2 regions of the Thalassotalea fusca genome follow, and region 2 is predicted to be linked to the other one. Evidence: predicted binding sites of a transcription regulator. Region 2 holds the regulator's gene; the other holds the start of a gene.
What was found. The regulator FliA, encoded in region 2, starts transcription of late flagellar genes. The targets are predictions, from matches to a motif close to CTAAAGNTNNNNNNNNNNNNGCCGATA.

Region 1 (12,682 bases), on a different contig from region 2:
ATAATTGAGATTGTTGTCCATAGACCTCATTGCGTTAGATTTCATGCTGCAAAAATTCTGCGCTAAACTACGGCATGCCTTTAGTTAAGCGCTAACTTTATGCTATCTTTTAAATAATAGTTGTTATAATGTGTCCCTTATGAATATGAGTGTAGTAGAACTTATCAAATTGGGCCGTAAGTACATGTTATTGTGGCCTCAGAGAGTAGAGTTAAGTCAGTATTTTGACGAGTATCGTGCTGTTCAAGTTGGCAGGGGGGCATGCCGTTATTTACCTACTGTCGCATTAATTGTCTTTATTTTGCAGTTATATCTTGGCGGTATGTCATATCTACCTTATGCCTTAGTTTATTTGTTTTTTATTTTAACGATTCCCGTACAGGCGCTGGTAATGCTTGGTGTAAAGGCTGATAAGTTTTTACCGCCTTCGTTGGCTAACTGGTATAAACAAGGCGTTGCTAAAGTAAATGAACAAGGTGGTAGTGTGAAGCTCTCGGTAAAACGTCCGCGTTATCTTGATTTGGCAAAATTATTAAATGTGAGTTATCAGTCGCTTCATTTTAAGCAGTAAATATACCCATCGATTTTATTTTTGATAAAGCCGTATCAAAAAATCTGCTTTGCATTTAAAGCTTTTCATTTCTGCTAGTGATTTCTTTACTTGTTCGCTAGCTTTGAACGCGAATGGTGTCATTGAAAGCAATTCCAAAGTATCTAGGCCTGTTTCCATGGTCATATCATAAGTTAATCTTTCTTCGTGCACTTGCGCTAGTTGTTCTATTGGGGTTCTTGATTGATCGTGCGGCAGAGCATTTTCGTAGATTAGGGTTTTTAGTTCGATTAAATGGTCAGCAGCAGGTGTCACTGTTAATAAAAAGCCCTCATTTCTTAGCACACGCGTAAATTCTTGCTCTAGTATCGGAGCATAGATAGAGTAAAGCCAATCAATGGAACGTGACTCAAATGGTAGTTTGGATAACGTGCCTACACTAAAATGACAGTCATCATATTTCTTCGCGGCTTTTTTTATCGCTTCTTTTGCGATATCAATTCCATATACACAGTTTTGTGCCGTCTTATGCTGATTGGTGTAATAGCCTTCACCACAACCTGCGTCTAAAACGGTATTCGCATTAGGATGGAAAGTTTGCATGAGTTCGGTAAGCTTAATTGCTAAAGGCGAATAATATCCTTTGGAAAGAAATGATCTTCTTGCATTTACCATCGCTTTATTATCACCGGGCTCTTTCGAACGTTTAAACTGGACTGGTAACAAATTCACATAGCCTTCTTTAGCTAGGTCAAATGTATGATTATTTTCACATTTGAATAAACGCGTTTGCTGCGTCAGCGCTTGGTTACATATGGGACATAAATAGTTAGGCATAGTATTGATACTTTTAGTGAAGCTGGATAAGGCTAGATAGTAAGTAACGAGACTGGCTCGCTACTTCAATTACCACATGATTATTTAAATACTGACCAGATTGGTGCATGATCAGAAGGTTTCTCGATACCGCGCAGTTCGTAATCTATATCAGACTCTATACATCGCTCCGCATACGATGGCGTGGCTAGAACAACGTCAATTCGCAGACCGCGGTTATCATCAAATCCACGTGAGCGATAGTCAAACCACGAATACCTTTCTTCTCGCGTTGGGTGTAACGCTCTAAAGGTATCAACAAAACCCCAGTCTAACAGGGTTTTTAGCCATTCGCGTTCTTCCGGCTGGAAACTGCACTTACCCGTTTTTAACCAGCGCAAGCGATTTGGTTCGCCTATGCCGATATCAAGGTCTAGCGGTGAAATATTAATGTCACCCATGATGACAATGTTTTCGCTTGCGTCATGATGTTCATTTAAGTGCGTCATTAGATCCTTATAGAACTGGCGTTTATAAGGAAATTTTGTTTCATGAGCTATGTTATCGCCTTGAGGGAAGTAGCCATTCATCACGGTTATAGGCTCACCTTCTTCCGTCGTGGTTTTCACCATTATCATGCGTCTTTGGGCGTCTTCATCGTCTGTGGGATAACCTTTGATGACTACGTCGGCTTCTTTTTTACAAAGCATTGCAACACCGTAGTGTGCTTTTTGTCCGTGAAAATAAACGTGGTATCCCATAGCCTGTACGTCTTCCAAAGGAAATGCTTCGTCATGAACTTTTATTTCCTGCAGGCCAATGATGTCAGGCTGATGTTTGTCAATTAGTGCTTGCAATTGGTGAAGGCGTGCTCTTAGGCCATTGATATTAAAAGAGACTATTTTCATTTATTCTTGATCCTTGCATCGAAGAGATTTCAATTTGTACTACGTATTGATTAGCCACGTCTGTAATATATGTGATTTGCTTTGAATTATCATGTAGACAGCCTTTGGCGACAATTTGTGTGACGAATGATAACAAAACCTAAGGGCTAGAAAAATAGCAAGGAATTCATTTACCACAAACTGATGCAAACTGCGCAAATGATATATTTGTTAAGATTTGAGAGTTGCAAACTAAATGCCGCATAAATATTTAGCTTAACTTGCCGTTGCAATCGTTTGAGTTGTTAACCGAGATAAAGCATTAAAGCACTTAATTACCGTTTTGTTACTTTATGTAACCTCCCGGTAAAACCTTGTATTTTCGCTTGTTTAACGCAAGTCAACTGACTAATCTAGGCGCATTCAACGAATATGGTTGTTGATACAAATTGATAAACCTTGTGAACAAAATATTTGTTAGCCTAAGGTTTACAAGCAATGTATATAATACAGGAGTGTGTTTTATGTCCAATAGCAAATCATCAGTTAAAAAGATCTTACTGGTAGAAGATGATCGCCAACTTTCGAACCTAGTTACTGACTTTTTAGAAAGTGAAGGTTTCCATGTTAAACAGGAATTTCGTGGCGACACAGTGGCAAAGCGCGTTGAGCTATTTGCACCAGATTTGATTATCTTGGATCTAATGCTACCTGGAAAAGATGGTTTTTCCGTTTGTAGAGACTTACGACCAAACTATAAGGGCCCTGTATTAATGTTGACGGCGAAAGGTACGGATTTTGATCAAGTGTTAGGCTTGGAAATTGGTGCAGATGACTATGTTATTAAGCCAGTAGAACCACGTGTGCTATTAGCTAGGGTTAGTGCATTACTACGCAGAGGAAACTTGCCTGGCGAGAGTAATGAAAACACAGAAATTGATATTGGCAAATTACATATTAGTCGAGGCTCTCGACAAGTTATTTTAGATGGAGAAAATATCGAATTAACCAGTCAAGAGTTTGACTTGTTATGGTTATTAGCAAGTCGTTCGGGCGAGGTCCAAAATAGGGACTATATATACAAAGCAGTCGTCGGGCGTGAGTATGATGGAATGGACCGAAGTGTTGATGTGCGAATTTCTCGATTAAGAAAGAAGCTATTTGATAGTAATGAAACGCCGTTTCGTATAAAAACAATCTGGGGACAAGGCTATTTATTTGTTCCGGATGCGTGGAATTAATTTGAATGAATAAATGGTGAGATTCTGTATCTCACCATTTTTTTTAGAAAGGAATTTTGATGAGACTAGGTCGATCATTTTTTAGCCTGTATACACTCATTATATTGAGCTTTATTGTTTTCTCATGGTTGCTAGATGAGCTTTGGCGCTCTTATCTTGAGCAAGACATTGAATCTTATACTGGGTATAAAACTATGTTGCAGGCTATTGGCGATTATATGCAGAAGCACCCGCAAGAAGAGTGGCCTGAAATAACCGCAACAGTAGCGAAGAAATATCAATTACCATTTAAACTAATGCCATATTCACAGCTCAAGGATGTTGAGCGTGCTGATCGTAAAGCCCTCAATAAAGGAAATACCTACGTTTATTATGGTGATGACGATGTAGTGCTGCACCATTTGATAGAGAACTCTCAAACATTGTTGGTGTTGGGGCCAGCTAAGATGCCAACACGGCCACGTGCAGAAGCGCTGTTAAGAGCGTTTATTTTGGCGTTGCTAGGTTTAGTGATTTTGTTTTGGCTGTCACCCATATCAAAAGATCTTGATGCCTTAAGAAAATCCGCCGAACAGCTTGGCGAAGGCGATTTCAATACAAATGTTCCTGCTGCAAAATCGAATATGATGGCCTCTATGGTTAGCGCGTTTAATATGATGGCGAGAAAGATCCAGCGACTAATCAACGCCCATAAAGAACTATCTAGTGCAGTTGCACATGAATTGAGAACGCCTTTAGCAAGAACCAAATTTGCATTGCAAATGCTTGAATCGAATTGTGATGCTGAAAAACAAAAACGTTATCGCAATCAGATAACTCAAGACGTTGCGGAATTGGAAGAGCTTATCAATGAAATGCTTTTGTATGCGAGCTTTGATAGTGAAAAACCTGAGCTAGTCATTCAAGAACATGAACTATTAAATATTATTGCAGAGCAAGTGGAAAATGTTCGTCCATTTGTTAGTGATATTAACATTCAAAGTACAAGCGAGACTCTTGTTGTAGCCTGTGATAGTCATTTTATCAGTAGAGCGATTGCTAATTATGTCACTAACGCAAAAAAGTATGGTGACGGAAAAATTACTGTTTATGCTGGCATAAACGATGGAATGTGTACCGTTAGCGTTGATGATAATGGCAGAGGTGTGCCTGACAGTTTTAAACCGACAATCTTTGACGCTTTTTCACGGGGCGATGAGAGTCGTAATAAAGAAACCGGTGGGTTTGGCTTAGGATTAGCAATTGTGTCACGTATTATGGAGTGGCATAACGGTAGCGCATGGGTTGAGGATAGCCCGATGGGCGGTGCTTCATTTAAAATTTCTTGGCCGGTAAGTCAATCTTACAGTGCCTAAAAATTGTAGTTTAAGCTCCTATGTAACTTATAGGTACTTTATTGAGCACATGAATAGAATGTCGATTATTTACTAAAGTATTTATTAAACTGCCGATAAAGAGAATAACAATGTGTTAAGAAGTTATTCTCTTTGATCTCAGAACTCAATCAACAATCTGCACTAATCGATGAACACAGGCTTGGTTCGACACTGAACCAATGTGTACATCAAGGAAATCGTTCAGAATTTTCGCTTTTGTTGGCCATGCTCGACGAGGATGTGCGTTTTCACGCGCAATTTACATTACCTCAGAAAGATGAATTCGATCATATCAGGCAGACTAATGATTTAAGACGCTTCTTCGACTTACCAGAACCAGCACCTATAGCATTGACAGCCGTTGAACAAATTTCAGATTTTGAACAAGCTGAAATGATTGAAAAGGGCCGATTGAGCGACTTAAGATTGCAAGATGCTTTGCATCCGAAACCATTGGCATTTAGAGACGATAAGCTGCATATTCCGACTAGTGTTTTGACAAATACAAGTATTCATTGTCAGCATAAAACCAAGACAAAATCAGAGACCAAGCGTAGTGAATTTAATGCGGAAGGTTGGCTGAAAAACATTCAGAACACGCTTGTACAATCGACTTTGTTTGAGTTAACAGCGTAACTGTCCCGTCCTAAAATAAGTTATATGTTTTACTACTTACCACAACATTTCTTAAATTTTTGCTTACTACCGCATAAGCACTGGTCATTTCTTTTCGGTACAACTAGCTCGTCATGGATTAAAATATCACCATCAAGATAAACCCATTGGTGTTTTTCAACAACAAATCGAGATAGTTCTTTCATCTGAAAATAGTGATTTCCTTGTCGATATATCGCTGTAAAGGTAACCGTAGAATTGTCTGCTGATTCAAACGCTTCAATCGCCACGTTCGAAGATTGGTGAATGATTAGTTTTAGCCACTTGCATTCATTTGACCATTCGCTGATCTCTGTCAACGTATGTTGCTTTCGCTTTTCTAAAGCGTAAGTATTGAGAATATATTCCGCATTTCCACTAGCGTATGCACTGAAACGTGAACGCATTAGTTGTAATGGTGTTTGAGCGAGTGTTTGTTGTTCAATAATTGGCTGGCAACATTGGTTAAAGGGCAAATTACTACAACAAAAGCAAGACATAAATTACTCATTCTCAATGAAAGCCAGCATTATATTACATAGTGTTAATGATCCACAGTGGTTTCAAGTCTCTAGTGTAATTTTTGTTTGGTATTTAAGATGATGCACTGTGTATCGCTCATAGCTGCCATTTTGGTTAGCTGGCTAACTTCGTTATTTTTTAGCTTTGGGTTACATAGTATCAATGCAGAACAGTTACCTTTTAACAGCGTTCTTTCTATGTTGTTTAGTTTTACTGGATGGTGGCGAGAGTTTACTTTTAGCACACGTGTAGGATCGATTGATTCGCTCAATACTAATTGCTCTAACGATTCTTCTTCAGGGTCAACCATCATAATCCAACGTTTTGTAGACCTATATTGACTACAGATGTTGGCATATTCGTTTACTAATAGTTGTTCATCTGAAAGTGTTCTTATATCTAGCTTTGTTAAATGAACTGCATTCTTGTTTGTCATATCTTGCTTACTCATAGTGACCTCGGTCTCAATTGGTGCTGTATTGTTATACAGTATGTGTATTTATACAGTGTGTCAATAGTGGGTAAGTTAATTTTTAGATAAGTTTACAAGTCATTTGATTGGGTGTTGATTAAGTCTTTGAATATGTGAAGGTTTATAAAATAAAAAACCGAGCAAATTGCTCGGTTTAGTTGGTTATTTAAGCTATGAACTTATACTCTATTGGTTAATTTGTAATTTCGCCCAGTTCTTTGATACGTTGATCAGTGATTTGTATATAACATTTCTTGTAAGCAGGTGCGGCACTCTTATCTGGTGAAAGGTGTAGATATTGCCAACGACAGTTGTTCTCTCTAAACGTAATAAAGTTTCGTTGAGAGCGTTTAAACATCTCAAGTGCTGAACGTCTACCTGTTTTTAGTGCGAACTCTTCGAGAATAAATATTTGGTTGTTTATCCACGTTTGTAGTTCCCGCTCTTTCGCTTCTTTGACACGATCAAAGCACATTGAAAGCTCAGATTCGTCCTGATAATTTGATTCGCATTCGGTTATTGTTTTTTGCAGTTTTTGTGCAAAAGTAGCATTACTCAAGAGAATAAATGTAGCGAGCAATGTAGGCTTAACAAGTATATTTTTCATTAAGGTAGTACTTTTTTATATGGCTTCACAATAACTTTTTCGTAAACACCTGCTTCAATGTAAGGATCATTATCTGCCCATGTTTGTGCGCTTTCTAAGCTATTAAACTCGGCAATAATCAATGAGCCGGTAAAGCCTGCATCACCTGGGTTTTCGCTGTCAATTGCCGGGCAGGGTCCCGCAATAATCAATCTACCTTCTGTTTGTAATGCTTTGATTCGCGACAGGTGCTGCTCTCTAACTGGTAATCTTAATGATAAACTATCAGCGACGTCTTCGCTGTAAATCATGTATAACATTTACGAATTTTCCTTATTTAATCTTTTCCGACTCTTGGTTATTATCTTCATGTTCTTCTGGCAGGTATTTTTGTACCACCAATATAGTCAAAATTGCGAAAACAAATGTTAATCCAAGTAATCCAAACACTTTAAAGTTGACCCATGTGTCTTGCTCAAAATTATAGGCGACATATAAATTTAGTAACGCACAAAAGATAAAAAATGCTGCCCAAGACAGATTCATTTTATTCCAAACACTTTCAGGTAAGGTTAGCGCTTCACCCATCAATTCTTTAATAAAGTTCTTTTTGAATACGTAGTTGCCGACTATAAGAGTGAGAGCGAATAGAAAGTTGATTATCGTGACTTTCCATTTGATAAAAGCATCATTTTGGAAAAATATCGTTAAGCCGCCAAATACAGTTATCATACCAAATAACATCCATGTCTTTTTAGGCACGGGTTGACCTTTGACTTTAAAATAGACCAGATGAAGTGCTGAAGAGGCGATTAAGGTTGCTGTAGCCCAATATATATCAACCAACTTGGATACAATAAGAAAGAGCACTAAGGGCAAAAATTCAAAAATTGCATTCATAAATTAAAGGGGTCTCGATTACTTTGTTTCATTAGGATTCTATCTAATGCTAGCGTTAGATCCAACTGATAATCTACGGCATGGCAATAATAACTAATATTATACCAATCCGTATAAGAAATTGCTCTCTTAGCGAGAATTTAAAGGTTTAGAGGCAAGGCATTGATTGCAAAGAATGGTTATTCTCGGCAACTGCGTCCTGCGTTGCCCTAATAACCTACATCCATGTAGGAACCTTGTTAAAATCAATAACGCAGCATATAAGCCTTTAAAACTCGCCCTTTGGGAATGCATGGGCAACATGATAACTACACAAAATAAGCTTAATGTACGACTGCATGGATGCAGGAGGTAGAGCGACGCAGGATGCCAAAGCCGAGAACAACTATATCTACACTTATTTCGTTTGTTCTAATGTCGCCCATGTCATTCTAAGTGGGCAATTCTTTATGCGGATTGGTATTAGCCATTTCTCTTTCGAAAATTTGTGGACACTTAACTCTCTAATTAATCAGTAGACTTAACAAATATAGTTAGGGCATACAAAGTGGGCTAACATGTTTGACAAGCGTGATAAAAAATAGAATTTTGGCGGGAAACTAATGCTTATACGAATTGGTATTAGTTCCCGTCAGTGATATTTTTGAGTTTTTGTGATTAATAAAAACTAAATGCTAATATCCAAAAGGATTATCTATACTATGTGATGGTTCAGTGAACCACTTTGCGCCTTCTTTAGTCATATAGAAGTGATCTTCTAACCGAATACCAAATTCATTTGGAATGACTAACATTGGCTCATTTGAAAAGCACATTCCTTCTTTTAATAGCGTATCATCGCTACTAACTAAATAAGGCCATTCATGGATATCTAAGCCAATGCCATGTCCTGTCCGGTGAGGGCAGCCGGGTGTTTGGTAATCGGGCCCTAATCCTTTTGACGTCAAATAGTTTCGGGCAGCGATATCGACATCGCCACATCTATCACCTAGCTTAGCTGCGTTGAAAGCGGCTAACTGTGCATCTTTCTCTATTTGCCACATTTCACGTTGTCGTTGATTTGCTTCGCCGAACACGTAGGTTCTTGTAATATCTGAGTTATATCCAAATATTTGGCACCCGGTATCAATTAAAACCACATCATTTTTTTCTAGCACTTTGGGGGATTTAACACCGTGTGGGTAGGCACTGTCTTCGCCAAAAAGCACGATACAAAAGTGGGAGCCCTTTGGAGCTCCAACTTTCTTGTGAGCTTGATTTATAAATTGCTCCACCTCGGTGGTCGAAATACCTTCACGTAAGATTCTAGCTACCGCTTTTTGTACAGCCAAAGTCATGTCTTTTGCTCGCTGAAGCAAGGCTATCTCTTGCGGCGACTTACACATGCGACAACCCGCAGTAACGGGCTTAGCATCAACTAAAGTTACTGAAGGCAATGCTTGTTGGATGCCATTGGCAACAAAAAATGCTGTAGACTCATCGATGGCAATATCTCCATTGATTAAGTCTAGTCGGGTAATCGTCTCAGCAAAAAGTTGGAAAGGACTTTCGTGTTCATGCCAGCTAACAACTTCGCCTGTAACTGCCATATATTGTTGAAGCGTGTTCACTTCAAAATGAGGGGCTATATAAAATAACTCTCCCGACTGGGGAATGACAGCACCAACCATTCTTTCACTTGCATACCATCTAGTGCCTGTAAAATAATACAAATTTGTGCCTGCATTGATATAAGTCGCCGAGATATTGTGCGCTTTCATTATTTGTTGCGCTTTTGTAATTCTGCTCTTGTATTCAGCTAACGAAATATCTTCAATCCCTTCAGCCATATTAACAAGGTTAGCCAGTTCGATTTCAGCTGTTGAGCCACCAACTCCAATTGTCATTGTTTTGTCCTCTTAGCAATTAACTGTGCAATTATGCCAGACTATTTTTCAGGATGGAATATTTTATACAATCTGGTTTTTGGATAACGTTTTTATCTCTCATTATAGTGCGCCAGTTTTGTAACGTATTGGCGGACTTAGCAGAAATTGACGTTGATTTCGAAGGTGGATGGAAAAGGAATTTATCTGTTCTATCCATACACATTATTGCAATGCGTGTTTTACATATGAATTTGAATCCATTTCTTGCAGAGTGGGAATTATGGCATATATTTTAAATTAGCAATTCTAACTTATGGATATGGGAATCGGTACTTTGTTTAAATTACCAAAGGATTTAACAATAGCCCAAGTGGAAGAATGTAAATCTAACCTAATTCAATTCATTGATTCCAACGATACTATCAGTATTGATGATAGTGAGCTTGCACGAATAGATACTGTTGGCGTGCAGCTACTGTTGTCGGCTGTCACATATATTGCAGCCCAAAACAAGACATTAGATTGGCAATCGTCTTCGGAAATTCTTCGACAAAGCATTCGACAGTTGGGGGTAAACGATACCTTACTGGAACAATGCTTAAGTTAGGGTGTTTTAGTTTACAAATAAGCAGGATTTTAAAGGAAAAAGGAAACTAATATGGCCAAAGTGCTGGTTGTTGATGACTCGAACTCCATTAGGGACATGGTTAGTTTTACGTTGAAGAGTGCCGGATACGACACGGTTGAAGCCAAAGATGGTATGGAAGGACTAACGAAAGCTAAGTCTTCTGATTTTGATTTGGTTATTTCTGATGTAAACATGCCAAATATGGATGGAATAAACCTTTGTCAGGAATTAAGAAAGCTTCCTACATTCAAATTTACGCCCATTCTCATGTTAACGACAGAGAGTTCGGGAGACATGAAATCAAAAGGTAAAGCCGCCGGAGCTACTGGATGGCTTGTTAAGCCGTTTAACCCAGACAAGCTATTAGCAACAATAAAACGCGTAGTATAGGGAGATACCATGAGCGTCGATCTTTCGCAATTCATACCAACATTTCTGGAAGAGAGTTTCGAAGGGCTGGAATTGATGGAGTCTAGCTTGCTGGATTTGCAGCAAGGAGACGGAGAAACAATTAATTCAATATTCCGTGCCGCACATTCAATCAAAGGTGGTGCGGGAACATTTGGTTTTAATCACGTCACAGAGTTTACGCATCTTGTTGAAACATTGCTTGATGAAATGCGAGATGGACGCCGAGAAATTCAATCTGCCGATGTTGAGCTATTGTTACAAGCAGTGGATTGTATGCGTTTGCTTATCGAAGCCATTCGCGATGGCGTTGATTATGATGAGTTAAAAATTAGCGAGACAGCAAGCCAACTCGAAACATTGCTACAATCCGGTGAAACATCACCTGCTGCGTGTGCTGAAGAAAGTCAATTACAAACACAAGAGCTCACGGTTTGGCATATTGTATTTAAACCTGAGCATCACTTAGTCCAGACTGGCAATGACCCACTATTTCTATTTAATGCATTACGAGATTTAGGTGAACTTGAAGTTAATGCAGATTGCAGTCATTTACCCGCATTAACAGCTATAGATGCAGAAGAGCTGTATTTAAGTTGGACATTATCACTTAAATCTAATGCAACAGAACAGGATATTCGTGAAGTATTTGAATGGGTAGAGGATGAATGCGAACTGATAGTAACTCCTGTTTCAACTCCCAATCATTCGTTAAGTGCTGAAACAAGCGATACTGATAAATCCAGTGCGGAATTAGGTGACCATTCTACACAAAGCGAAGGAGAGCAAATTAAATCGGTTAGTAAATCAATAGAACAAAGCGCTTCTGCAAATCAGCCTTCACCAAGTACTGAAAAAGGTCTTTCCAAAAATAAAGCGGAAGTTGGTTCCATACGTGTTGGTGTCGATAAAGTTGATAGTCTAATAAATTTAGTGGGTGAGCTTGTTATCACTCAATCGATGTTATCTGAATTAGGTAATGACTTCGACATTTCAAAAATTGAACGTCTTACCTCAGGCTTAGAGCAACTATTGCAAAATACTAAAGAGCTTCAAGAGAGCGTGATGCGAATTCGCATGTTACCGATAAGCTTTGCATTTAATCGATTTCCTCGCGTTGTACATGATTTATCTAAAAAAACTGGAAAAGAGATTGAATTGGTACTTAATGGTGAGAATACCGAACTGGACAAGACAGTTATGGAACAAATAGGTGATCCGTTGGTTCACCTAGTGAGAAATGCAGTGGATCACGGAATTGAACCTTTAGACGTTCGTAGAGCGAAAGGCAAGCCTGATAAGGGAACTATTACACTTGATGCCTCGCATGAAGGCGGCAATATAGTCATCGAAATAAGTGATGATGGTGGTGGTATTAAACGAGACGATGTGCTCGCTAAAGCAATAGAAAAAGGTATCGTCGAACAGAACGCGATGCTTACAGATAATCAAGTATTTGATCTTATCTTTGAACCGGGATTTTCAACCGCTAAAGAAATAAGTGATATTTCGGGACGCGGTGTTGGCATGGATGTAGTCAAAAAAAATATTCAGGCGCTTGGTGGCCGAGTTCAGGTTGAATCAACCATTGATGTTGGTAGCACCTTTCGTGTGAACCTGCCATTAACGTTGGCGATATTAGATGGTCAACTGATTCGTGTTGGCGATGAAACCTATATTATCCCGCTTATAACTATCGTAGAGTCATTACAAACCAAGCCTGAACTTATTAATCGAGTGTCGGGAGATATGGTGCTTTATCGATTAAGAGAAG
Region 2 (12,682 bases):
CGCAAGTTTATCACGCTATAATTCGTATTTGTATGGTGTTAGCAGTGAAAGTCAGTGCGGTTAATGGGCAAAATTGTAATTAAATGAAAGAAAGTGTAATTTTGGCGCTATTTTATGGCTGGATTAATTGTACAGATTAAGGTTTGTTTCGTCGGTGCATTGCAACAAGCATCTCTGCTTCAGCTCTAGGTAATTCGCATTCTGACATTATTTCCTCAACATCAGCACCCAAACTTACCATTTTTTGTGCGCGGCTATACAGCTTATCTTGTGGCTCTTGGTGCTGTATTCCTTCAACGACTTGTTTTTGCTCATCAAGTGAACGTTGAAGTTGCGCAATTCGATGTTCTAAATGACGTGAGACTTCGTTGACTTCTTTGCTTTCTTCAGACTGGTGCTGAACTAATGTGGTTAATTGTTGCAATGCGGTTTTAGATAATCTCTCGTTAGTATCGACTGTTTGTACGAGCTCCTCGTATTGCAGAGACAACTGCTGCAATAATCGATTAACCTTCTGAAATTTTATGAACAACAATAAAATAGCGAAAGTGGCAATCACAATCGCTATTATACTTATATAAGGCGTAATTAGTTCGAGCATACTACTACAACACTGACCATGTAATTCAAGGATGAAAAACTAGAATTGCTTTAATTCATCCCACTCATCATCAGACAATAATTTGTTCAAATCGACTAATATAAGTAATTCGCCATCTCGGTTAGATACGCCTTGAATAAATTTTGCACTTTCTTCATTACCTACATTAGGTGCAACATCTATTTCAGAAGCGCGCAGATAGACCACTTCAGCCACGCTATCAACCAAAATACCAATAACTTGTTTTTCTGCTTCAATTATTACGATTCTAGTATTATCCGTAATCTCAGACGCTTCTAAACCAAATCTTGAGCGAGTGTCAATTACAGTTACAACGTTACCGCGCAGGTTAATAATACCAAGAACATAAGTAGGAGCCCCAGGAACTGGTGCAATTTCAGTGTGTCGTAACACTTCCTGAACCTGCATCACATTAATTCCATATGTTTCACTGTCTAATTTAAAGGTTACCCATTGCAACACTTCGTCATTAGTATCTGCACCTTCATTTGCATTGCGTCTTTCTTCAGACATACAGCTCGCCTCTCAAAGTTATTCACTTTATCATTTTTGCGTATGCTCGATATTGAGCTATTTAAAGCACGAATCATTAAAATTTGTTAATGTTCGCACCTTCATCAAGTAATTGAATTAGCGCGTTAACGTCTAGTAATGCACACATTCTATCTTTCACTAAGCCTGCCAACCAAGGTCGTTTAGACTTCTGTTCCAGCCATTTAACGTCTTGTGGTTGTAAAGTGACTGTATCAACTAGATTTTCAGCCATCAACCCCCACGCGCTATCATTTAACATAATGATATACTGATAGTTTAGCGAACTTTTCAAAGTTTCGTCACATTTTTCTGGCATGACCCATAAAGCAGTATCGACAACGTTGATTTTTTCATCTCTATGTAGCATTACGCCCTTAAACCAATCGGGTTTTCCCATTAGGTTGGTGGTTTTCTCAACATTATGAATACCGCCAAGTTCTATCAATGGCACGGCAATGGTCAAGCCTGCCACTTCAAAGAACATTGCTTGAAATGCCTCTTCTTTATGTTGAGAAGTTACTTTTACCTTAAGCGGACCACTACTTTTCTCAGTCTTAATCTCTGCTGCTTCTATTGGGCGCTCAAGTGACTTGTTTTCAGACTTTGTTGATGTAATGACAGCTTCTTTAGGTGCATCTTTCAACACATTTGCTTGTGCTAATAAACGATCAAGCTTTTCTTTCTCAATTGTTTTTGGGGCGGTAGCAGATGAAGATGGCGACAAAGACTTCTCTACTATCTGTTCTTCAGTTAAAAGTTCAGATAGATAGGTTTTCATCAACTCTTGGCTTGCCGCTAACGATTTTGACATTTAATTAACTTCTCTCTTTTTCCAGCTTAAGTAAATAATCCAGAAAGCTATTATAAGCATATACGCCGCGCGACGATGGCGCAAAATCAGAAGGCACTTTTTGTGACTCACTCGAATTACGGAAATTTGTATCAATTGGGATAACACCGGGCCAAACCGCTTCAGAATATAGCTCTTGGAGTTTTCGATAAGCTAGTAGTGATGCTTTGGTGCGTTTATCGAACATAGTGGGAACAATGGAATAAGTAAATGGTTCTTCTTGCTCCCCTTGCATGATTTCAAGCGTCTTCATCATGCGATCTAATCCCTTCAGTGCTAAAAACTCAGTTTGTACGGGCACAATAATACGGTTCGATGCAGCTAATGCGTTGACCATTAATACACCAAGCACAGGGGGACAATCCATCAACACGAAGTCATATTCACTGTGTAAAAGGTTCATGGCTTTTTTAAGCACCAATCCCATACCACCTTTACTACCGAGTGAGCGATCTAACGTCGCTAGTCCCATCGTGGCAGGTAATATATCAATATTAGAGTATTTGGTAGGGCAAAGGCTTTGTAAAATTTGCTCTTTGGTTGAAACCTGTACAAATAGATCATAAACACTCAGTTCCAAATCTTCAGATTCAATACCAAAATAATAACTTAATGATGCGTGAGGATCTGTGTCTACTAACAGCACACGGTAACCACGTTCAGCAAGCAAGCCACCTAACGTAATCGTTGTAGTTGTCTTTCCGACACCACCTTTTTGATTGGCTATAGTCCAAGTTATCAATCGTTCACCTGTTATTGCTCTGATTCATCTTTGCGCGTAGTAATACGTATACCGCCATTTTCTAACCGTATAATGCGAATTTCTTCGGTATCATCTTGAGTTTGAACGTTCTTTATCGCGTTAACGTCCTCTACACTAATTGTAGGAGCATTAACTAAATTTGCTTCATCTAATCCATATTTAGAAATTGCAATCACAACCCTACGATTTTGTGCTCGCCCGTTTCTTGTAGCATTATCCGCGTTCGGATAATACTGACCGTATCCTTCAATCGCCATTCTTGCCGGGTTTAAGTTTAATTCTTCAAGTACCCTTAAAATTGCAGTGGCACGGTAGACAGACAACTCCCAGTTAGATGGGAAAATTTCTGTATTTATGGGCTGGTTATCTGTATACCCTCTAACTCGAATATAATTAGAAACATCACCTATTACATCATAAATTACAGAGAGAATTGCTTGAGCTGAAGTTGTAGGCGAAGAAGAGCCTGATGGAAATAACAAGCCACTGTTAAGTTCAATCTCTAGCCAGTCACCGTCTATTTGCAGTTGTGCATAGCCCGATTCAACTAAATCATACAAAGCGGTGTGTAATTCTTCTTCTAATGAAGTTAAGTTAGTGCCAACGTCACTCTCATCTACATTTGATAAAGTCGCCTCACCATCCAATAACTCGGGGCCTGCGTCTTCTAATATACCGTTACCGTATAATCGCTTATTTGTTCTGGCGGTGTTTACTGGAAGTATGTCATCACCATGACCACGATTTTTTGGCAATGCTTCGTTAGCTTGAAATACTCGGCCGATCGATTCTGTGACGGTTTCAAAAGGCTTTTCGTTAACAATTGCCATTGCGTACAAAACAACGAATAACGCAAACAATAACGTCATATAATCGGCGTAAGATACCAACCAACGATCAACATTGTCGTGCTCAACTGAATGTCTTCGCGCTTTTAATCGCCTCATTGCTCTAACCTGAATGCTGATAGTTTGTTTTCTATCGCATGAGGGTTTTCAGCCTGTGCAATTGAAATAATCCCCTCAGCAATCATCTCACGATACATTGTTTGTTCGTGAACGATTGATTTTATTTTGTTTGCTATTGGAATATAAATTAAGTTGGCAAAGCCAACACCGTAGATCGTTGCAACAAACGCAGTAGCTATGCCATGACCCAAAGCTTCAGGATCGGAAAGATTGCTCATGGCGTGAATCAAACCAAGCACAGCCCCCAAAATACCAATTGTCGGACTATAACCGCCCATTGACTCAAAAACATGCGCAGAACGAAGGTTATGTTCACGATACAAATCTAAATCCAGCTCTAGCGATACGCGAAGGTTGTCGACTTCGTTGCCATCAACGAGCATATTGAGCCCTTTTCTAACATAAAAGTCTTCTTCTTCTTCGGCAACACCTTCTAGTACTAAGTAGCCTGATTCTCGTGCCTTGGTCGCCCACTCTACGATGTCGGTAATTCCTTTATTAACATCATAATTCGGAGGAACAAAGATCCATTTCAATAACGATAAAGAGTGAAAAAATTGTGCAGTCGACGATTGCAACATTACTGCGCCAATTGTGCCACCAAAAACGATAATAAATGCGGGTAATTCAAGTAAAGTAACAATTGAGCCGCCATCTAGTACAAAACCAAAATATATGGCGACTATTGCTAAACATATACCAAGAACACTCAGCTTATCCATGCTGAAGTTCCTTCAGTATACTCAAAGGAAAATCATAAAGAGGCAACGAAATATCTGTAATCCCAGCAGCAGTAACCGCTTGCGGCATTCCGTATACAACGCTGGTAGCCTCGTCCTGTGCCCAAATTGTTGAGCCTTTTGCTTTCAACATGCGCGACCCTTCTCTCCCGTCAGATCCCATTCCGGTAAGAATAATTCCCAACACATTGCCCGAAAAGATCTTTGCAGCAGAGCCAAAACTAATATCTACGCTTGGCTTAAATGCAATGCGCTCTGAATCATCATCAATTACTTTTAGTCTTGCTGCACTTTCCGTACCATCGATAATAAGTTGTTTACCACCGGGGGCTAAATACGCACAGCCAGGTTTAAGAATATCGCCATTTTCAGCTTCTTTCACTCTTATTTTACATAACGTATTCAATCGGTTAGCAAAAGCATTAGTAAATGCTGCTGGCATGTGTTGCACCATGACGATGGGTAAAGGGAAGTCTTCTGGTAATTGGGTAAGAATTTTTTGCAATGCTACTGGGCCACCGGTAGAGGTACCGATAGCTACTAATTTATATTTCTTTCCTGAACTACGTCGAAAAGTTGACGTTGGTGTTTTACCTACCTCGCGTGCTGGCGTAGAAGGTACCGCTTGGCTTCTGAGCCCCTCTGTAGGAGTTGTACGAGGCGTTACCCTTCTTAATCTAGGAACTCTTTTACGCGCTAGCTCCAGTACTCTTTGACGCAAAATATTGCCAGCATCAGAGGTAGAGCTGGCTATTTCATTAAATTTCTTAGGTAGAAAATCTAATGCTCCTGCATCAAGCGCGTCTAAGGTTGCCTTGGCGCCTTGATGGGTTAGAGAAGAAAACATCAAAATTGCGGTTGGTGATTTCTCCATGATTTGCTTTACAGCATCGATGCCATTTAATAACGGCATCTCTATATCCATCGTTATGACATCAGGTTTTAAGGTCTGTGCTTTTTCAACGGCTTCTAAACCGTTTACAGCAGCACCAATCACTTCAAGATTGGGGTCACTATTGACAATATCGGTTACCCGTCGACGGAAAAAGCTTGAATCATCAACAACCAATACCTTGTAGGCCATCTATTTTCTCTTTTGTTAGCACTTAGCCTATGCTAAGAACGCAATTTCTTATGAATAGAAGATTTTTTCGCGTAAAACTTCAGCATATTAGGTACATCGATGATCAACGCTATACCACCATCACTTGTAATAGTCGCGCCAGCCATTCCCGGCGTGCCATGAAGTAATCTATCGAGTGGTTTAATCACCACCTCTTCCTGCCCAATTAAGCTATCTACAACAAAACCAACTTGTTGTGTGCCCAATTGAACAATGACTACATGCCCTTTGTCTCTTGGTTTATCGACAAAATCTCTCACCAGCCATTGATCAAGATAGAACAATGGAATTGCCTTATCACGAACAATTATTGTTAATTGACCATCAACTACATTGGTATTCGTAAGATCAAGATGGAAAATTTCATTAACACCTGCAAGCGGTAGCGCAAATGTTTGTTCGCCAACAACCACCATTAGCGTTGGTAATATCGCCAATGTTAAAGGTACCTTGATTTCAAGGACCGTACCAATTCCTAATTCTGAATCAATCGAAACAGTGCCGTTTAGCTGGGTGATTTTCGTTTTAACAACGTCCATACCAACACCACGGCCCGAAACTTCGGAAATCTCTGTCTTTGTCGAAAATCCAGGAGCAAAAATAAGGTTATACGCTTCCTGATCAGACATGCGTGCTGCAGCATCTTCGTCTAATACACCGCGGCTTATCGCAATGCTTTTTAGCTTATCAGCATTCATTCCCGCGCCATCATCTCTAATAGTTAAGAGAATGTGATCACCTTCTTGTGACGCAGATAAAATAACAGTACCTTCGCGTTCTTTGCCATTAGCCACCCTAACATCTGGCTCTTCAATACCATGATCTACTGAGTTACGCACTAAATGGACTAAAGGATCGGCAAGTGCTTCAACAAGATTCTTATCTAAATCCGTTTCTTCACCTTCTAGAATTAATTTTATCTCTTTATGTAAACTTCTCGCCAAGTCTCTTACAACACGAGGAAAACGACCAAATACTTTTTTGATTGGTTGCATACGGGTCTTCATGACCGCACCTTGCAAATCAGTCGTCACAGCGTCTAGGTTAGACACCGCTTTCGTTAACTCTTCATCTTCTTTGGTCATACCTAAACTAGTTAGTCGATTACGAACCAATACTAATTCACCCACCATATTCATGATTTGGTCAAGTCGTTTGGTATCAACACGAACCGTAGTTTCACCTTGTGATGCACTGGTCGCTGCTTTCTTTTCAGCAGGCTTTTTAGCGGCAGGTTTCGCAGCAGCACTTGACGGTGCTGGTGCAGCAGGCTTAGCCGCTTGAGTTGAAGCTGGCGCAGGAGCTGGTGTTGGCTTAGCGCTTGGTTGCTCCGCAGCTGGCGAAGAAGCTGAAGTATTAGCTGCAGGGCTTTTTCCTTTGCCGTGAAGTTCATCGAGTAATGCTTCAAACTCATCATCGTTAATTTCATCTGAATTAGACGATGTTTTATTGCCCTCTACATTTGACGAAAATGCCCCTTGCCCGTGCAGTTCATCAAGCAATGATTCAAATTCATCATCTGAGATTTCATCACTATTACTTGTGGCAACGCTAGTAGCTGGTTCAGAAGCAGTAGCTGCACCTGGAGCGCCACCACCGTGCAATTCATCGAGAAGCTTTTCAAAGTCTTCTTCACTCATTTCGTCCGTGCTACTTGCTGAAGACTCAGGTTTTGGTTCTGGCGCTTGCACGGGTTCTGGAGCAGGAGCTGGAGCCGAAGATTCCGCCCCTTCTGGCTCGCTTAAACGATGCAACTCTTCCAATAAATGAGGATCTGCCGGGTCTACTTCTTCTCTGTTTTGAACTTGAGCAAACATATCATTGATAGTGTCTAATGCTTTTAAAATCACATCCATCAATTCAGGAGTAACCGAACGTTGATTATTCCTAAGAACATCAAACACGTTTTCCGCACCATGACAGGCATCAACTAACTCAGTCAATGATAAGAATCCAGCGCCACCTTTTACTGTGTGGAAGCCTCTAAATATAGCATTGAGTAAATCAGCGTTATCAGGATCGTTTTCTAATTCTACTAGCTGTTCAGAAAGACTCTCTAAAATTTCGCCAGCTTCAATTAAAAAGTCCTGTAGAATTTCTTCGTCCGCTTCGTAAGACATCCACCAACTCCCCTTAAAATCCTAAGCTAGATAAGAGATCATCAACATCATCTTGGTCAGCAACAACGTCATCTCTTTCTTCTTTGTTAACGATAGGCCCTTCAACTAAATTCTCGCCCACTGAAGGCCTAGCTTTTTCTTTGGCTTCATCAGATGAAATACCAAAAGCGGTTAACATGTTAATCAAGCTATCTTCCACTTCACGGACGAGGTCGATAACTTTGCGAATTACTTGTCCAGTAAGATCCTGAAAATCCTGTGCCATTAACACATCAGTCATTAATGCATGCATTTTAGCTGTTTCAGTGTCAGTAGTTTTCAGGAGTTTATCGATGTCATGGCATAACAATTTGAATTCGTTTAATTCTAAATCGTTATGCATGAGCTTTTCCCAAAGGGGATTTACTGCTTTAACTTGCTTTTGAATAGAATCAACCACAGGAAAAATAGACTCTACTGCGTCCATCGTTTTATTAGCCGCATCTTCTGTGCGACTAATCACGTAGTTTAAACGCTCTTTAGCGTCAGGAATATCCGCTGTAGCTAGGTCGTTCAAACGAGAATCCAATTGAAAATTCATTAAAGAATCATGCAATTGGCGCGTTAACTTGCCTATTTCAGCAAATAATTCAGAGTTGATCGGATTCTGAATTTCAGAAATCAGTTCATCTGCTTTTTCCTGTTGTCCTGTCTCGAGGTATTCAACTAATCGCTTAGCCTGCTCCAACGACACATGAACATTTGGTAGTTTATTCATGCAACATCCTAATCAAACAGATTGATTAAATTACGCTAATCGCTCAAATATTTTATCGAGCTTAGTTTTTAGCGTAGCCGCAGTAAATGGCTTAACAATGTAACCATTTACACCAGCTTGCGCTGCCATGACAATCTGCTCTTTCTTAGCTTCGGCAGTAACCATTAACACAGGAATATGCGCTAACTTTTCGTCAGCTCTAATTGCTTTTAGCAAGTCAATACCTTGCATACCCGGCATGTTCCAGTCTGTAACAACAAAGTCAAAGTCTCCACCTTGAAGCATTGGCAACGCAGTACTACCATCATCAGCCTCTTGAATGTTGGTGAAACCTAAATCGCGTAACAAATTCTTCACTATACGTCTCATTGTTGAAAAATCATCAACAACAAGCACTTTCATATTTTTATCCAAGGCGCCCTCCGGGGAGATAATTTAATTTCTTTACTAATATATTGTACTTAACTTTGCCAAGATTGCATACGCGCTTTTAATCGATGTAATGCTTGGCTATGAATTTGGCTCACTCTAGATTCACTTACATCTAGCACCTGACCAATTTCACGTAAATTCAATTCTTCGTCATAATAGAGCGACAGTACTAAAGCTTCACGCTCAGGTAAAGTGGTAATACACTCGCTCAGTGACTTTTTGAACACAGAATGTTCAATGTCTTGATACGGGTCACTTCCTTGATTCTCTGTTTGAGTATGGATGACATCTTCACTAACCCCCAAATCATCTATACCAATTATTTTCCCTGTACTCACTTCATTAAGAATATGATGATACTCATTCAGCGAAATATCAAGTTTTTCAGCAACTTCAACATCTGATACATCTCGCCCTAATTCAGCCTCTAGTGTTTTTATTGCATCGCTGATCATACGGCTATTGCGGTGTACAGAGCGAGGAGTCCAATCGCCGCGTCGCATTTCGTCAAGCATTGCTCCACGAATACGAATACCGGCAAACGTTTCAAAACTAGCGCCTTTACTGTGATCGAAATTATTGGCGGCCTCTAACAGCCCGACCATGCCAGACTGTATCAAGTCATCAACGATGACACTGGCGGGTAATCTAGCGAGTAAATGATAGGCGATACGTTTTACTAGAACAGTATGCTGTTCAATTAAGGCAGTTTTGTCGATATGAGCATTATAAGCATTCGCTTTAATCACTATCGTTCACTCTTCCTTAAACTAATTATCGAGTAATTGTTCAATAAAAAACTCTAAATGACCTGACGCTTGATGAGGTATTGGCCACTTTGTAATTCTAGTCGCTAATGCCTTAAACGCTTTTGATGCAGGAGAATCAGGAAACGCTTCAACGATAGCTTGTTGTTTCCGTACAGACTTACGAATATTTTCATCGTAAGGTACAACAGCAACTAACTCTAATGCCACATCTAAAAATCGATCGGTTACCTTAGATAGTTTAGCAAATAATTGCTGTCCTTCTTTGGGACTTCGCACCATATTTGCAACAACTTTGAATTTGAATATGTCGTGATCACGACTCAATAACTTCATCAATGCGTAACAGTCAGTAATTGAGGTGGGTTCGTCACAAACCACAAGCATGATATCTTGTGCAGCGCGGGCAAAACTTAATACCATATCTGAAATACCAGCAGCGGTATCTACAATAAGTACATCGAATTCAGTTTTCATATCACTGAATGCACGAATCAATCCCGCATGCTCTGATGGCGTTAGATCGACCATTGACTGTGTGCCTGAAGTTGCAGGTATAATTTTTATCCCTGCTGGTCCTTCAATGATAATGTCATCCAGCTCGCATTCGCCAGACAATACATGAGATAAATTTCGGCGAACACGCAGACCGAGCATTACGTCTACATTGGCCAAACCTAAGTCAGCATCTAGTACAAGTACTCGTTTGCCTTGTTGTGCTAACGCGATAGATGTATTAAGTGAAACGTTTGTTTTACCAACGCCTCCTTTTCCTCCAGATACCGCAATAACTTTAATATGATGAGGTTCTTGCATTCTTCTTAAGCCGCTAGCCTGATCTATCATTTATTTTAATTCTCAACTACAAATACCAATCATTGAACGGTTGTATTTGCCTGATTGATTGAACGTATACTAATTACATAACCTAACTAAGATTATAGAAATAGCCATGGTTGTTCAATGTTAGGCGACGAAACAATTATTAGATGTTCAAATAATCCACAATCGCTAATAATTGGTATATCAAATACTCTAAACAACTGCAGTGGACTTGTGCCCGGCTGAACGCCAGAACTTATGACCACTTGTTTTGATTGCTAACCTATCAGCAAGCGTAACTAACTTTTCTGCATTTGCAACTTTAATGTCTTCTGGAACTCTTTGTCCATCAGTAAGATAACCTATAGGAAGCCCATTTTGAATAGACGTTGCAATAATTTCTCCAATACTGAGGCTTTCGTCTAGTTTTGTATAGATACAGCCTGCTAATGGAATCTTGTTAAATCGCTCTACATTTTCTTGTAATACCCTTTGTTGAGCGTTTGCAGCCAGTACTAAGTAGTTGCGAATTTTAACACGAGAATTTGCAATTAAGGTAGTCAAATGCTCGGCTAACCGCATATCTCTTTGTCCCATTCCGGCTGTATCAATTAGTATTAACTTCTTATTACCATATTGCTGTAATAATGCGTCTAGATCTTGCGCACTCTTCGCTTGCTTTACTGGACAGCCAATGATTTTTCCATAGGTCGCAAGTTGCTCGAAACCCGCAATGCGGTAACTGTCAGTCGAAATCATCACCACTTGGTCTGCTCCATGAACTTGTGCAAAGCGTGCAGCTAATTTTGCAATGGTAGTCGTTTTACCTACGCCCGTTGGTCCCACTAAAGATACCACGCCACCGCGATGTATAATTTCATTACTAGTCGTTTGTAATTGGCGACTGAGTAATTGCTTCGCACTTTCCCACGCACGTTCTTCACTGTAATTATTCGGCACATAGCACGCCACTTGCTCTGCTACTTGCTCGCTAATCCCCATGTCTAATAGTCGATTTACTAAAAGCGCTTTGTTTGGGTCGCGTTGCGCCATGTCCTGCCACATCAGTCCAGAGACTTGATGCTCTAGCAATTGACGAATAGACGCCATTTCTTGTCTCATTTGCTCAAGTTCAGCATCGCGCGAAACATTGTTGGCCGCTACATTATTCTGATGCCCAGTGGATTGCTCTGTTGACGTTTGTGCCTTTGAAGAAGGCAAAGCGTCACTTTCTTGACTATTTGTTGTAGACCCTTGCTCTAAACGCTGAGTAAAATTCTTAAACTGTGCTTCGATATCAAGTTCGCGGGGCGTTCGTGAACTCACTGACTGATTTGCAATATCGACATGTTGAGGGGCACTGTGATTAGTTTTTGATGTCTGACGCTGCAATAAGGCCTGTAAGCTATCGGCGGGCGGTTGCTCCGAGGAAGCGGTCATTGCAGCTTGTGTTGGCGCTTGCTCACCTAATGAAACAACGTCGTTATCAATGGCGCGTCCATCAATCGCTAACTCTTGTGGTTCTTCAGATGCAGTAACTGGCGCTGAACTAGCTTGCTGATTGTAATCAACCGCTGCCATTAGTTCTACGCCTTCAGGGATTTTCTTGTTCGACATAATGACTGCATCTGCGCCCAATTCTTCTTTAATTTGAGCTAACGCAGTTCTCATGTCTTTTGCTACATATCGTCTAATTTTCACAAGCTACCCCTTAATTTTACTGCTTTGCCATTCGCTAGTGCTTATTGCCCAATTGCGCTGACAATCTTAATTTGTTTGTCATCAGGTATTTCTTGGTAAGAAATTACGCGTAAACCCGGAATCGTATATTTGACGAATTTTGCCAGTACAGAGCGTAAAATACCTGAGGTTAACAATACTGGTGTATCGCCTGCCATTTCTTGCTGCTGCGCACCATCGGATAACGATGTTTGTAGTCGCTCTGCAAGACCCGGCTCAATACCCGCACCGTCATCTCCTGCCATTTGCATTGACTGGTGCAACATTTGTTCCAACTCTGGTGACAATGTTATGACGGGTATTTCTGGGGCTGGGCCTACGAGCTCTTGAACAATAAATCTTCGCAGTGTTATTCGCACGGCTGCTGTTAATACTTCTGGGTCTTGGCTTTTGGGTCCATACTCTACTAATGTTTGTACAATGCTGCGCATATCTCGAATGGCA

Region 1: the regulator FliA is predicted to act here: its motif matches at 4,921-4,947, upstream of ACSLUK_RS10980 (VC2046/SO_2500 family protein).

The regions. Positions count from the first base shown of each region.
Region 1 covers NZ_JBQRUN010000007.1:166,766-179,447, forward strand. Annotated here, with positions in the region: gene yfbV (terminus macrodomain insulation protein YfbV) at 140-571, shown strand; gene rlmA (23S rRNA (guanine(745)-N(1))-methyltransferase) at 587-1,387, opposite strand; gene xthA (exodeoxyribonuclease III) at 1,468-2,274, opposite strand; gene ACSLUK_RS10970 (response regulator) at 2,778-3,494, shown strand; gene ACSLUK_RS10975 (ATP-binding protein) at 3,554-4,849, shown strand; gene ACSLUK_RS10980 (VC2046/SO_2500 family protein) at 4,982-5,506, shown strand; gene ACSLUK_RS10985 (YchJ family protein) at 5,539-6,024, opposite strand; gene ACSLUK_RS10990 (hypothetical protein) at 6,096-6,497, opposite strand; gene ACSLUK_RS10995 (lysozyme inhibitor LprI family protein) at 6,712-7,125, opposite strand; gene ACSLUK_RS11000 (YciI family protein) at 7,125-7,424, opposite strand; gene ACSLUK_RS11005 (septation protein A) at 7,438-8,004, opposite strand; gene ACSLUK_RS11010 (M24 family metallopeptidase) at 8,679-9,890, opposite strand; gene ACSLUK_RS11015 (STAS domain-containing protein) at 10,186-10,479, shown strand; gene ACSLUK_RS11020 (response regulator) at 10,531-10,890, shown strand; gene ACSLUK_RS11025 (chemotaxis protein CheA) at 10,900-12,682, shown strand, end outside.
Region 2 covers NZ_JBQRUN010000001.1:462,876-475,557, reverse strand. Annotated here, with positions in the region: gene ACSLUK_RS02095 (DUF2802 domain-containing protein) at 137-601, opposite strand; gene ACSLUK_RS02090 (chemotaxis protein CheW) at 641-1,135, opposite strand; gene ACSLUK_RS02085 (chemotaxis protein CheW) at 1,212-1,967, opposite strand; gene ACSLUK_RS02080 (ParA family protein) at 1,972-2,748, opposite strand; gene ACSLUK_RS02075 (flagellar motor protein MotB) at 2,760-3,716, opposite strand; gene ACSLUK_RS02070 (flagellar motor protein) at 3,713-4,459, opposite strand; gene cheB (protein-glutamate methylesterase/protein-glutamine glutaminase) at 4,452-5,561, opposite strand; gene ACSLUK_RS02060 (chemotaxis protein CheA) at 5,594-7,720, opposite strand; gene ACSLUK_RS02055 (protein phosphatase CheZ) at 7,734-8,477, opposite strand; gene cheY (chemotaxis response regulator CheY) at 8,508-8,891, opposite strand; gene ACSLUK_RS02045 (RNA polymerase sigma factor FliA) at 8,939-9,658, opposite strand; gene ACSLUK_RS02040 (MinD/ParA family protein) at 9,680-10,522, opposite strand; gene flhF (flagellar biosynthesis GTPase FlhF) at 10,712-12,199, opposite strand; gene flhA (flagellar biosynthesis protein FlhA) at 12,241-12,682, opposite strand, start outside.